DNA from 2 places in the Rhizobium sp. CC1099 genome. Region 2 is predicted to be linked to the other one. Evidence: predicted binding sites of a transcription regulator. Region 2 holds the regulator's gene; the other holds the start of a gene.
The links. Region 2 encodes HrcA, which represses chaperone genes, less so after heat shock. Its sites were predicted from a motif close to GTTAGCACTCNCNNNNNGNGAGTGCTAAC; they were not measured.
Positions count from the first base shown of each region.

Region 1 (5,181 bases), 510 kb from region 2:
TTGAAATCGAAGAGGTAGGTCTCCAGCAGCGGCGCACCGTTTTCGATCACCGTCGGGCGGCGGCCGTAGCTCGCAACTGCATCGTAGAGCTTGCCGTCGTCCAGGCGGAAGCGGACGCCGTAGATGCCGGCTGCAAGTTCGGCCTCCGGCGGAAGCTGCATGTTTGCGGTTGGAAAACCGAGCTCGCGGCCGAGCTTTTCGCCGCCGATCACCTCAGCCTCGACTGTGTAGCGGTAGCCGAGCAGCGCGGCGGCCTCGCTGACATCGCCTTCCTTCAACAACTCGCGGATGCGGCTCGATGAGACGACCTCGGCATTCTCGTCGCGGAAGGCGTCGATCAGCGTGACGCCGAAACCGTATTTATGGCCGGCATCCATAAGGAAGGCCGGGCCGCCCTCGCGATTCTTGCCGAAATGGAAGTCGAAGCCGGTGACGACTTCGGAGGCGCCCAGCCAGTCCTTCAAGATGCCGTGGATGAAGTCGTCCGGCGAGCGCTGCGAGAATTCGCGGTCGAAAGGATATTCGATAACGGCGTTGAAGCCGATCGCTTCCAGGATGCGGGCCTTCAGGGGTGCGGGCGTGATGCGGAAGACCGGTGTTTCCGGCCTGAAGACCGTGCGGGGATGCGGCTCAAAAGTCAGCACCAGCGCCGGGATGTCCCGCTCGTTCGAGATTTCCAGCGCGCGGTTCAGCACCGATTGATGGCCGCGATGAACGCCGTCGAAATTGCCGATGGCAATCACCCCGCCCTTCAGGTGGGCAGGCAAGGGTTCGCGGGTTTCATTGCGGTGAAAAACGGTCATCGGCGGGCTTCTTCTTATGCGAGGCGCGGCATCCACCACTTGGGCGCGGCCTTCTCGCGTTCGAGATAGGCATGCAGGATCGCCTCGTCGGTCTCGCCGTTCAGCGTGTATTCCTTCGCGTGGATACCGCCGCTGATATAGAGGAGATCGAGGCCGTAATCGAGAGCGCCGTGCACATCCGTCGGCATGCCGTCGCCGATGGCAAGAATGCGGCTTTTCGGGAAATCGCCGTGGAGTTCGTGCGCGGTTTTCAGCACGGCGTCGTAGATCGGCGCGTGCGGCTTTCCGGCGATGCGGATCTCGCCGCCCAACTGGTGGTAATAGGCAGCCATGGCGCCGGCGCAGGGGATGATGCGGTGACCACGTTCAACGACGAGGTCCGGATTGGCGCAGACCATCGGCACGTTGCGTGCCTGAAAATCCTTGAGCATATCCGTGTAGTCTTCCGGCTTTTCCGTCTCGTCGTCGAAGAATCCGGTGCAGACCACGGATTGAGCGTCCTTCGCATCGACGCGCTCGACGCCGAGACCTTCGATGATGGCCAGATCGCGATCCGGGCCAAGCAGGTACACCTTCTTCGGGCCTTCGGCGATCAGGCCGCGGGTGACGTCGCCGGAGGTGACGATCCGGTCATAGGCGCCGTCCTGGATGCCGATCTGGCGAAGCTGGGCGACCACCTGAGGCGCGATGCGCGGCGAATTGGTGATAAGGATGACGGCAAGCCCCTCGCCGCGCGCGGCTTCCAGAGCGGCAGCGGCCGTCGGGAAGGGATCGACGCCATTGTGCAGCACGCCCCAGACATCGCAGAACACCGCATCATACTGGCTGGTGATCTCCGCAAAACTTCTAATCCGCTTGGCCATCCGATTTCCCGATTTGCTTTCAGTCAGGCGTGACATTGCAAAGGCATGCCGCGATGGCAAGGGATTTTCGGGCGATCTTTAGGAAAAACCGTCGGACCTTCCACGAGAGGAAGGCCACGCAGTTGACAGCCTGCGCGGGCACTCCGAAGCTCAAGCAACCGACACGCGTCGAATCGGGCGATGCTTCAAACAATTCCCGCCCTCTTCACAATTCCGGCGCAAAATTCCGTGATGGGTCTTCTTGACTCCTTCTGGAGCCATCCCTAAATGCTCGGCGCTAGCACTCCTCAACGGAGAGTGCTAACACTTATCCATGTGGGCCGCCCGGCCTGCGAATGTCATTTGATCGAGGGATTAGACAATGGCAAGCACCAATTTCCGCCCCCTTCACGACCGCGTCGTCGTTCGCCGCGTTGAATCCGAAGAAAAGACCAAAGGCGGCATCATCATTCCCGATACCGCTAAGGAAAAGCCGCAGGAAGGCGAAATCGTCGCCGTCGGCTCCGGCGCTCGTGACGAGTCCGGCAAGGTCGTCGCTCTCGACGTCAAGGCTGGCGACCGCGTTCTGTTCGGCAAGTGGTCCGGCACAGAAGTCAAGATCAACGGCGAAGACCTTCTGATCATGAAGGAAGCCGACATCATGGGCATCATCGGCTGATCCAGCCGGTCGCTTTTTACCCGAAATCGCTGACAACCCTTCTCAGGAGTTTTCAAAATGGCAGCTAAAGAAATTAAGTTCGGCCGCACCGCGCGCGAAAAGATGCTGCGCGGCGTCGATATCCTCGCTGACGCAGTCAAGGTAACGCTCGGCCCGAAGGGTCGCAACGTCATCATCGACAAGTCCTTCGGCGCGCCGCGCATCACCAAGGACGGTGTTTCGGTCGCCAAGGAGATCGAACTGGACGACAAGTTCGAAAACATGGGCGCCCAGATGGTCCGCGAAGTCGCTTCGAAGACCAACGACATCGCCGGTGACGGCACCACGACCGCAACCGTTCTTGCTCAGGCCATCGTTCGCGAAGGCAACAAGGCCGTTGCAGCCGGCATGAACCCGATGGATCTGAAGCGCGGTATCGATCTTGCCGTTACTGAAGTCGTCAAGGATCTCCAGGCCAAGGCCAAGAAGATCTCCACTTCGGAAGAAGTTGCACAGGTCGGCACGATCTCCGCAAACGGCGACAGCCAGGTCGGTCGCGACATTGCTGAAGCCATGCAGAAGGTCGGCAACGAAGGCGTCATCACTGTCGAAGAAGCCAAGACCGCCGAAACCGAACTCGAAGTCGTCGAAGGCATGCAGTTCGACCGCGGCTATCTCAGCCCGTACTTCGTGACCAACCCGGAAAAGATGGTTGCTGACCTCGACGACGCCTATATCCTTCTGCACGAGAAGAAGCTCTCCAACCTGCAGTCGATGCTTCCGGTTCTCGAAGCCGTCGTTCAGACCGGCAAGCCGCTGCTGATCATCGCTGAAGACGTCGAAGGCGAAGCACTTGCAACGCTCGTCGTCAACAAGCTGCGCGGCGGGCTGAAGATTGCTGCCGTCAAGGCTCCGGGCTTCGGCGACCGCCGCAAGGCCATGCTCGAGGACATCGCGATCCTGACCGGTGGTACGGTCATCTCCGAAGATCTCGGCATCAAGCTCGAGTCCGTTACCCTCGACATGCTCGGCCGCACCAAGAAGGTTTCGATCTCCAAGGAAAACACCACGATCGTCGACGGCGCCGGCGCCAAGTCCGACATCGAAGGCCGCGTTGCGCAGATCAAGGCGCAGATCGAAGAAACCACCTCCGACTACGACCGCGAGAAGCTGCAGGAACGCCTTGCCAAGCTCGCAGGCGGCGTTGCCGTCATCCGCGTCGGCGGCTCGACGGAAGTCGAAGTGAAGGAAAAGAAGGACCGCATCGACGACGCCCTCAATGCGACGCGCGCTGCTGTTCAGGAAGGTATCGTCCCGGGCGGCGGCGTTGCCCTGCTCCGTTCCTCCGTCAAGATCACGTCCAAGGGCGTGAACGACGATCAGGAAGCCGGCATCAACATCGTTCGCAAGGCGCTGCAGTCGCTGGTTCGCCAGATCGCTGACAACGCTGGTGACGAAGCTTCGATCGTCGTCGGCAAGATCCTCGACAAGAATGACGACAACTACGGCTACAACGCCCAGACCAGCGAATATGGCGATATGATCGCCATGGGTATCGTCGACCCGGTCAAGGTCGTCCGTACGGCTCTGCAGAATGCAGCCTCGGTTGCTTCGCTGCTGATCACCACGGAAGCGATGATCGCCGAGCTGCCGAAGAAGGACGCTCCGGCAATGCCGGGCGGCATGGGCGGAATGGGCGGCATGGACATGATGTGAGACTGAGGTCTCGCATCTGAGCCATCCGGTTCAGTTCAGGAAGGGCGGTCTTCGGGCCGCCCTTTTCTTTTGAAGCGCGATTCGCAGCTGCGCACGCGCAGGGCAAGCCGTCGACTTTCCAAAGCGTTTAACTTGGCCCGTTCTCTTGCCGCCACCAGCCCGGAGCTTTCGCGAGGCTTGCGCCGCCAGATTTTTCAACAAATATTCGAATTTCGCTTAAAGAGGCATTTGCCGGGCAAAACCACTTCTTTGCGAAGCGAAACCACGCACAATCCATCACAAATTGATTCTTTGTACTTCTCATGCGACGTTTTCCAGCAAAATAGCCGGCTGAACCGTCTTGGCCGGGCGAGGGTTCCGCCCCGAAAAAGCCGTTGCCGTTTGGCGAAAAGCTCCTATAAATCCGCGCTGCAATTGATGTGTGTTCGAGGATCGTTTTCACCCGCCAGCGAGGCCGGAACGCCGTCTCAACCTGCGCGAACATTTGGCGACGAACGTTTGCGCGACAAGCAAGAGCAAGCCTCAGTGCCCCGCCGGCGATCGAGGTTCCAGACCGCAGGCATGATGCCTGGCGCCGTATGACCCTGTTTCGCTCTGACCGCAGCGCAGCGGAGACTGCGCCCGAACCGGGGAACCCCTTGTTTAAAATCGCCAAAGCAACTGTTGCCGCCCCCCTGATGCCTGGCTCGCTGGATCTGACCCATCGTAATCAGGATATGATTGCGCAATTTTCGGTCTCCGAGGCCTGGGCCGGCGACTTTTCAAGCGGAATCATCCGCCTCGGCGACTGGAGCAGCCTGCTGCATGGCCTTTCGGCACAGGAATGCGGCCTTCTGAGCCTGCTGCGCTGCTATGATCCGAAAGATCGGGGGCATATCCTCGCGCTTTTCGAACAAGCCACAACACTTTCGTCGTCCTTCTGCTTTTCCACCACGATCATGATGCCGAACAGCCTGCGTCAGCCGGTTTTCTGCATGGGTGAATCGAGCGGAGTGGAGGAAAAATTCAGTGGCAGTATGGCGGGGGTCTTCATCTTTCCGCGCTTCAAGCTGGATGGGGCAAACCAGACGGCAAGCCGGCAACAAGCGCAAGCATCGTAAGAGAAAGGCCGATCCTGCGACCGGCATGCCGAGAATACTCGGGCTTTTCGGCGACGGGAACC
Region 1 is NZ_CP121641.1:519,668-524,848, reverse strand. It holds gene QA644_RS02585 (bifunctional riboflavin kinase/FAD synthetase) at 1-803, opposite strand, end outside; gene QA644_RS02580 (TIGR01459 family HAD-type hydrolase) at 818-1,666, opposite strand; gene groES (co-chaperone GroES) at 2,028-2,324, shown strand; gene groL (chaperonin GroEL) at 2,382-4,019, shown strand; gene QA644_RS02565 (hypothetical protein) at 4,147-4,503, opposite strand; gene QA644_RS02560 (hypothetical protein) at 4,658-5,119, shown strand.
Region 1: groES (co-chaperone GroES) is a predicted target of HrcA. The motif match lies at 1,943-1,971, and genes of this name have one in related genera.

Region 2 (5,181 bases):
GCAACGCAATGGCGAACCCCAGAAAGATCATCATCGACACCGACCCCGGCCAGGACGATGCAGCGGCCATCATGCTTGCCTTCGGCAGCCCCGAAGAGCTGGAGGTGCTCGGCATCACGACCGTCGCAGGCAATGTGCCGCTCTCCTACACGAGCCGCAACGCGCGCATCGTCTGCGAGCTCTGCGCACGGACCGGCACGAAGGTTTTTGCAGGCGCCGACGCGCCAATCGCGCGCAAGCTGGTCACGGCCGAGCACGTGCACGGAAAGACCGGCCTCGATGGACCGGAGCTCGATGAGCCGACGATGCCGCTGCAGGCACAGCACGCGGTCGACTTCATCATCGAGACGCTTCGCCGCGAGCCGGAAGGCACGGTGACGCTCTGCACGCTGGGACCGCTCACCAATATCGGCATGGCCTTGCAAAAGGCGCCGGACATCATTCCGCGCATCCGTGAACTGGTGATGATGGGAGGCGGCTTCTTCGAGGGCGGCAACATAACGCCCGCCGCGGAATTCAACATCTATGTCGATCCGGAAGCAGCCGACATCGTCCTTCGTTCCGGCATAGCGATCGTGATGATGCCGCTCGACGTGACACATCAGCTGCTGACTCGGAAGGATCGCGTCAAGCGCATGGCCGATCTCGGCACGGCACCGGCCAAAGCAATGGTCGAAATGCTGGAATTCTTCGAGCGCTTCGATGTCGAGAAGTATGGTTCTGACGGTGGGCCTCTGCACGATCCGGCGGTCGTCGCCTACCTACTGAAGCCTGAGCTCTTCAAGGGCCGTGACTGCAATGTCGAGATCGAGGTGAAGTCGGAGCTGACCGTGGGCATGACGGTGGTCGACTGGTGGCATGTGACCGAGCGCAAGCGCAATGCCAAGGTGATGCGCTATGTGGATGCGGACGGCTTCTTCGATCTGCTGATCGAGCGCTTCGCCCGCATCTGATTTTCGGACTGATTATGAAAGGCGCCTGAGAAGAAGATCAGGCGTCCTTTTCGGTGAAGGCCGTGTTGAGGTCTGCATCCGCTGCCTTCGGGCCGCCTTTGGCCACGCCGACCATTGCGGGACGAAGAACACGCTCGCCGATCGTGAAGCCTGCCTGAACGACCTGGACGACCGTGTTATTCGCCACTTCGGCATTCGGAACCTCGAACATCGCCTGGTGGAAGTTCGGATCGAACTTCTGGCCGATCGGATCCAACTTGCGGACGCCGTGGCGCTCCAGCGCTGAGAGCATGGAGCGCTCCGTCATCTCGACACCTTCGATCAAAGTGTTGAGGCCTGTCTCGCCCGCTTCCTTCGCCTCTGCCGGGATGGCATCGAGCGCGCGGCGCAGATTGTCCGAAACGGCAAGCATATCGCGCGCAAAGCCCGCGACCGAGTAGGACTTTGCATCCTTCACGTCGCGCTCCGTGCGGCGGCGCAGATTGTCCATTTCGGCGGCAAGACGCAGATAGCGGTCGCGCAGCTCGGCATTTTCAGCTTTGAGCACTTCAAGCGGATCCGGCTGGCGCGGCGCTTCCACCGTGGTTTCGTTCTCGACGTTTGCGGCAACGTCGTCTGCGGCTTCAGCCGCGGCAGCGTCAGATCCGTTTTTCGTCGTTTCGTCAGTCATGACGGTCTCCGGTCGTGGGTTCTCTTGGGATGCGCCCGATATCGAGCTTTGACCGCAAAAAATCAAGTCTGCGTGACAAAGAAGAAAAAATTCCGGTTTTTTACAGCGTGCCGCGCGCAAGCCGGGAAATCAGCTGGGCGGTGTAATCCACCATCGGCACGATGCGTGAATAATTGAGCCGTGTCGGCCCGATGACGCCGACGGCGCCGACAATGCGGTCGTCATCGTCGCGATAGGGCGCAACAATCAGCGATGAGCCGGAAAGCGAAAAGAGCTTGTTCTCAGAACCGATGAAGATGCGCACGCCCGGACCGGTTTCGGCAAGGTTCAGCAGCTCGATCAGGCTGTCCTTCTTTTCGAGATCGTCGAAGAGCATGCGGAGACGATCGAGGTCCTCCGCGCCTGCCAGGCCCTCGAGCAGATTGGATCGGCCTCGAATAATAAGTTGCGGCGGTTTGCCTTCGTCCGCATCGCCAGACCACACCGCGATACCGCGCTCGACGAGATCCCGGGACAACGCGTCGAGCTCGTGGCGGACGTTCTCCTTTAAGCGGCTGAGCTGCTTGCGCAATTCCGGCAATGTCTGGCCGGACATATGGGCATTGAGGAAATTCGCGGCCTCCGTCAGCTGCGACGACGTAACGCCTGCCGGCAATTCGATAATGCGGTTTTCGACCTGATCGTGATCGCCGACGAGCACTGCCAACGCCTTGGTGGGCTCCAGGCGGATGAATTCGACGTGTTTGAGAACCGGATCGCTCTTTGAGGTGATGACGAGCCCTGCACCGCGCGAAATGCCGGACAGCATCCGGCTTGCCTCGTTCATCATCGATTCAACCGGATTGTCGCGGCTTTCGGGGCGAACCTGGCGGTCGATATTCGCACGGTCCTCGGCGGAAAGGTCGCCGACCTGCATGAAGGCATCGACGAAGAAGCGAAGGCCGCCCTGCGTCGGCAGGCGTCCGGCGCTGACATGCGGCGAGTAGATCAGGCCCAACTCCTCCAGGTCGCTCATCACGTTGCGCACCGACGCGGGCGATAGCGACATGGGCAGAATGCGGGAGAGATTGCGCGAGCCGAGCGGCTCGCCACTTTCCAGATAGCCTTCAACGATCCGGCGGAAGATTTCCTTGGAGCGTTCATCCAGCGCAGCAACGGCATCCGAAACCGACGTCGACCTGAACCCCATGAACTTCCTTAGACCTGCGCTGCTGATGACGATCCTTAAAATATAGCCGTTCTCGCCCTCGTAGCAAAAGGGAATTTGCAAATGGCTGCGGCCAATCGTAGAAGCGGTCGACACCATTCAAGCATGCATGATGTTTTGCGAGAACCGCCTTACGGTTTTCGGCATCGTGCTTCAGGAGATCACAATGCGGCCTTCAGGCAGAAAAACCGACCAGATGCGCAAAGTCACTTTCGAGCGCAATTTTTCAAAGCATGCGGAAGGTTCCTGCCTCGTCAAATTCGGCGATACGCATGTGCTCTGTACCGCAAGCCTGGAAGACAAGACGCCACCGTGGCTGCGCAACACTGGAAAGGGCTGGGTCACGGCCGAATATGGCATGCTGCCGCGGGCAACCGGCGAGCGCATGAAACGCGAGGCCGCGGCGGGCAAGCAGGGCGGGCGCACACAGGAAATCCAGCGCCTGATCGGCCGCTCTCTTCGTGCCGTCGTCGATCTCAAGGAACTCGGCGAGCGCCAGATCACGCTCGACTGCGACGTCATTCAGGCTGACGGCGGTACGCGCACGGCCTCCATTACGGGCGCCTGGATTGCGCTCTACGACTGCCTGAAGTGGATGGAAACCCGCAACATGATCAAGGTCGAGCGCGTGCTCAAGGATCATGTCGCGGCGATTTCCTGCGGCATCTTCGCCAGCCAGCCGGTGATCGACCTCGATTATCTCGAAGATTCCTCGGCCGAAACCGATGCGAATTTCGTCATGACGGGCGCGGGCGGCATCGTTGAAATTCAGGGGACCGCCGAAGGCACGCCGTTCACGGACGGGGAATTTGCGGCGCTGATGACAATGGCGAAAACCGGCATCGTGGAGCTCGTCGACATGCAGAAACAGGCCATCGCCGGATGACTGCCCTGCTGGAAGGCATGCTGGAGACGGCGCTTTATGCCAAGGATCTCGACAAGGCCGAGGCTTTTTACGAAGGCGTGCTCGGCCTTGCCAAGATCACGCGCGCCGCAAACCGGCATGTATTCTTCCGCTGCGGGCAAGGCGTGCTGTTGATCTTCAACCCCGATGAAACGGTGAAACCGCCAGCGGCCGATGCCCTGCAGGTGCCGCCCCACGGCACGAAAGGTCAGGGCCACGCATGTTTCCGCGTGTCTGGTAAAAACATCGATGCCATGGCGGTGAAGCTCAAAGCCGCGGGCATCGAAATCGAATCCGAAGTCCACTGGCCGAACGGCGGCCGCTCGATCTATTTCCGCGATCCCGCGGGAAACAGCCTCGAATGCGCCGAAGCCAGAATCTGGGGCATTGAATAGGACCGACCATGCGCACGCTTGAAACGAAGACGATCGTCGTCGCCAGCCACAACGCCGGCAAGATCCGCGAGATCCAGGAACTGATCGGACCGCTCGGCTTTACCGCCAAATCGGCAGCGGACCTCAACTTCATCGAGCCTGACGAAACCGGCACAACCTTCGAGGAAAACGCGACGATCAAGGCTCTCGCCTCTGCCAAAGCAGCAGGGATGCCGGCGCTTTCCGACGATTCTGGACTGGTGATCGATGTGCTTGGTGGCGATCCGGGCGTCCATACGGCCAACTGGGCCGAGACCGCAGACGGCACGCGCGATTTTGCGATGGGGATGGAAAAGGTACAACAGGCGCTGGAGAAAGCCGGAGCCACCAAGCCGGAACAACGGCGCGCGCGCTTCGTCAGCGTGCTCTGCCTCGCCTGGCCAGACGGGCATACGGAGCTTTTCCGCGGCGAGGTGGAAGGTACCGTCGTCTGGCCGCCGCGCGGCACCCAGGGTTTCGGTTACGATCCGGTCTTCCAACCGGAAGGTTACGACATCACCTTCGGCGAGATGAGTGCCGAGGAAAAGCACGGCTGGAACATTGGCAAGCCGCAGGCCCTGTCGCATCGGGCGCGCGCATTCAAACGCTTTGTCGAAACCTGCCTGGAAGCGTAAGGTCGGTTCGTGGAGATTCTCGATACACCAAGCTTGACGCGCGATGCGATGCTTCTGCCCGATACCGGCGAGCCCGGTTTCGGCGTCTATGTGCATTGGCCCTTCTGCGCGGCGAAGTGCCCCTATTGCGACTTCAACAGCCATGTCCGTCATCAGCCGGTCGACCAGGAGCGGTTCGCTGCTGCGTTCGTGAAGGAGATGGCTGCCGTTCGCCGGATGAGCGGACCGAAGACGGTGACGAGCATCTTCCTTGGCGGCGGCACGCCGTCGCTCATGCATCCAGCAACGGTTTCGGCCATTCTCGACGGTATCTCCAAGCACTGGCATGTGCCGAACGGCATCGAGATCACGATGGAGGCCAATCCTTCGAGCGTGGAGGCCGAGCGCTTCCGCGGCTAT
Region 2 is NZ_CP121641.1:9,677-14,857, reverse strand. It holds gene QA644_RS00070 (nucleoside hydrolase) at 9-953, shown strand; gene grpE (nucleotide exchange factor GrpE) at 991-1,623, opposite strand; gene hrcA (heat-inducible transcriptional repressor HrcA) at 1,724-2,812, opposite strand; gene rph (ribonuclease PH) at 2,997-3,716, shown strand; gene QA644_RS00050 (VOC family protein) at 3,713-4,129, shown strand; gene rdgB (RdgB/HAM1 family non-canonical purine NTP pyrophosphatase) at 4,138-4,782, shown strand; gene hemW (radical SAM family heme chaperone HemW) at 4,792-5,181, shown strand, end outside.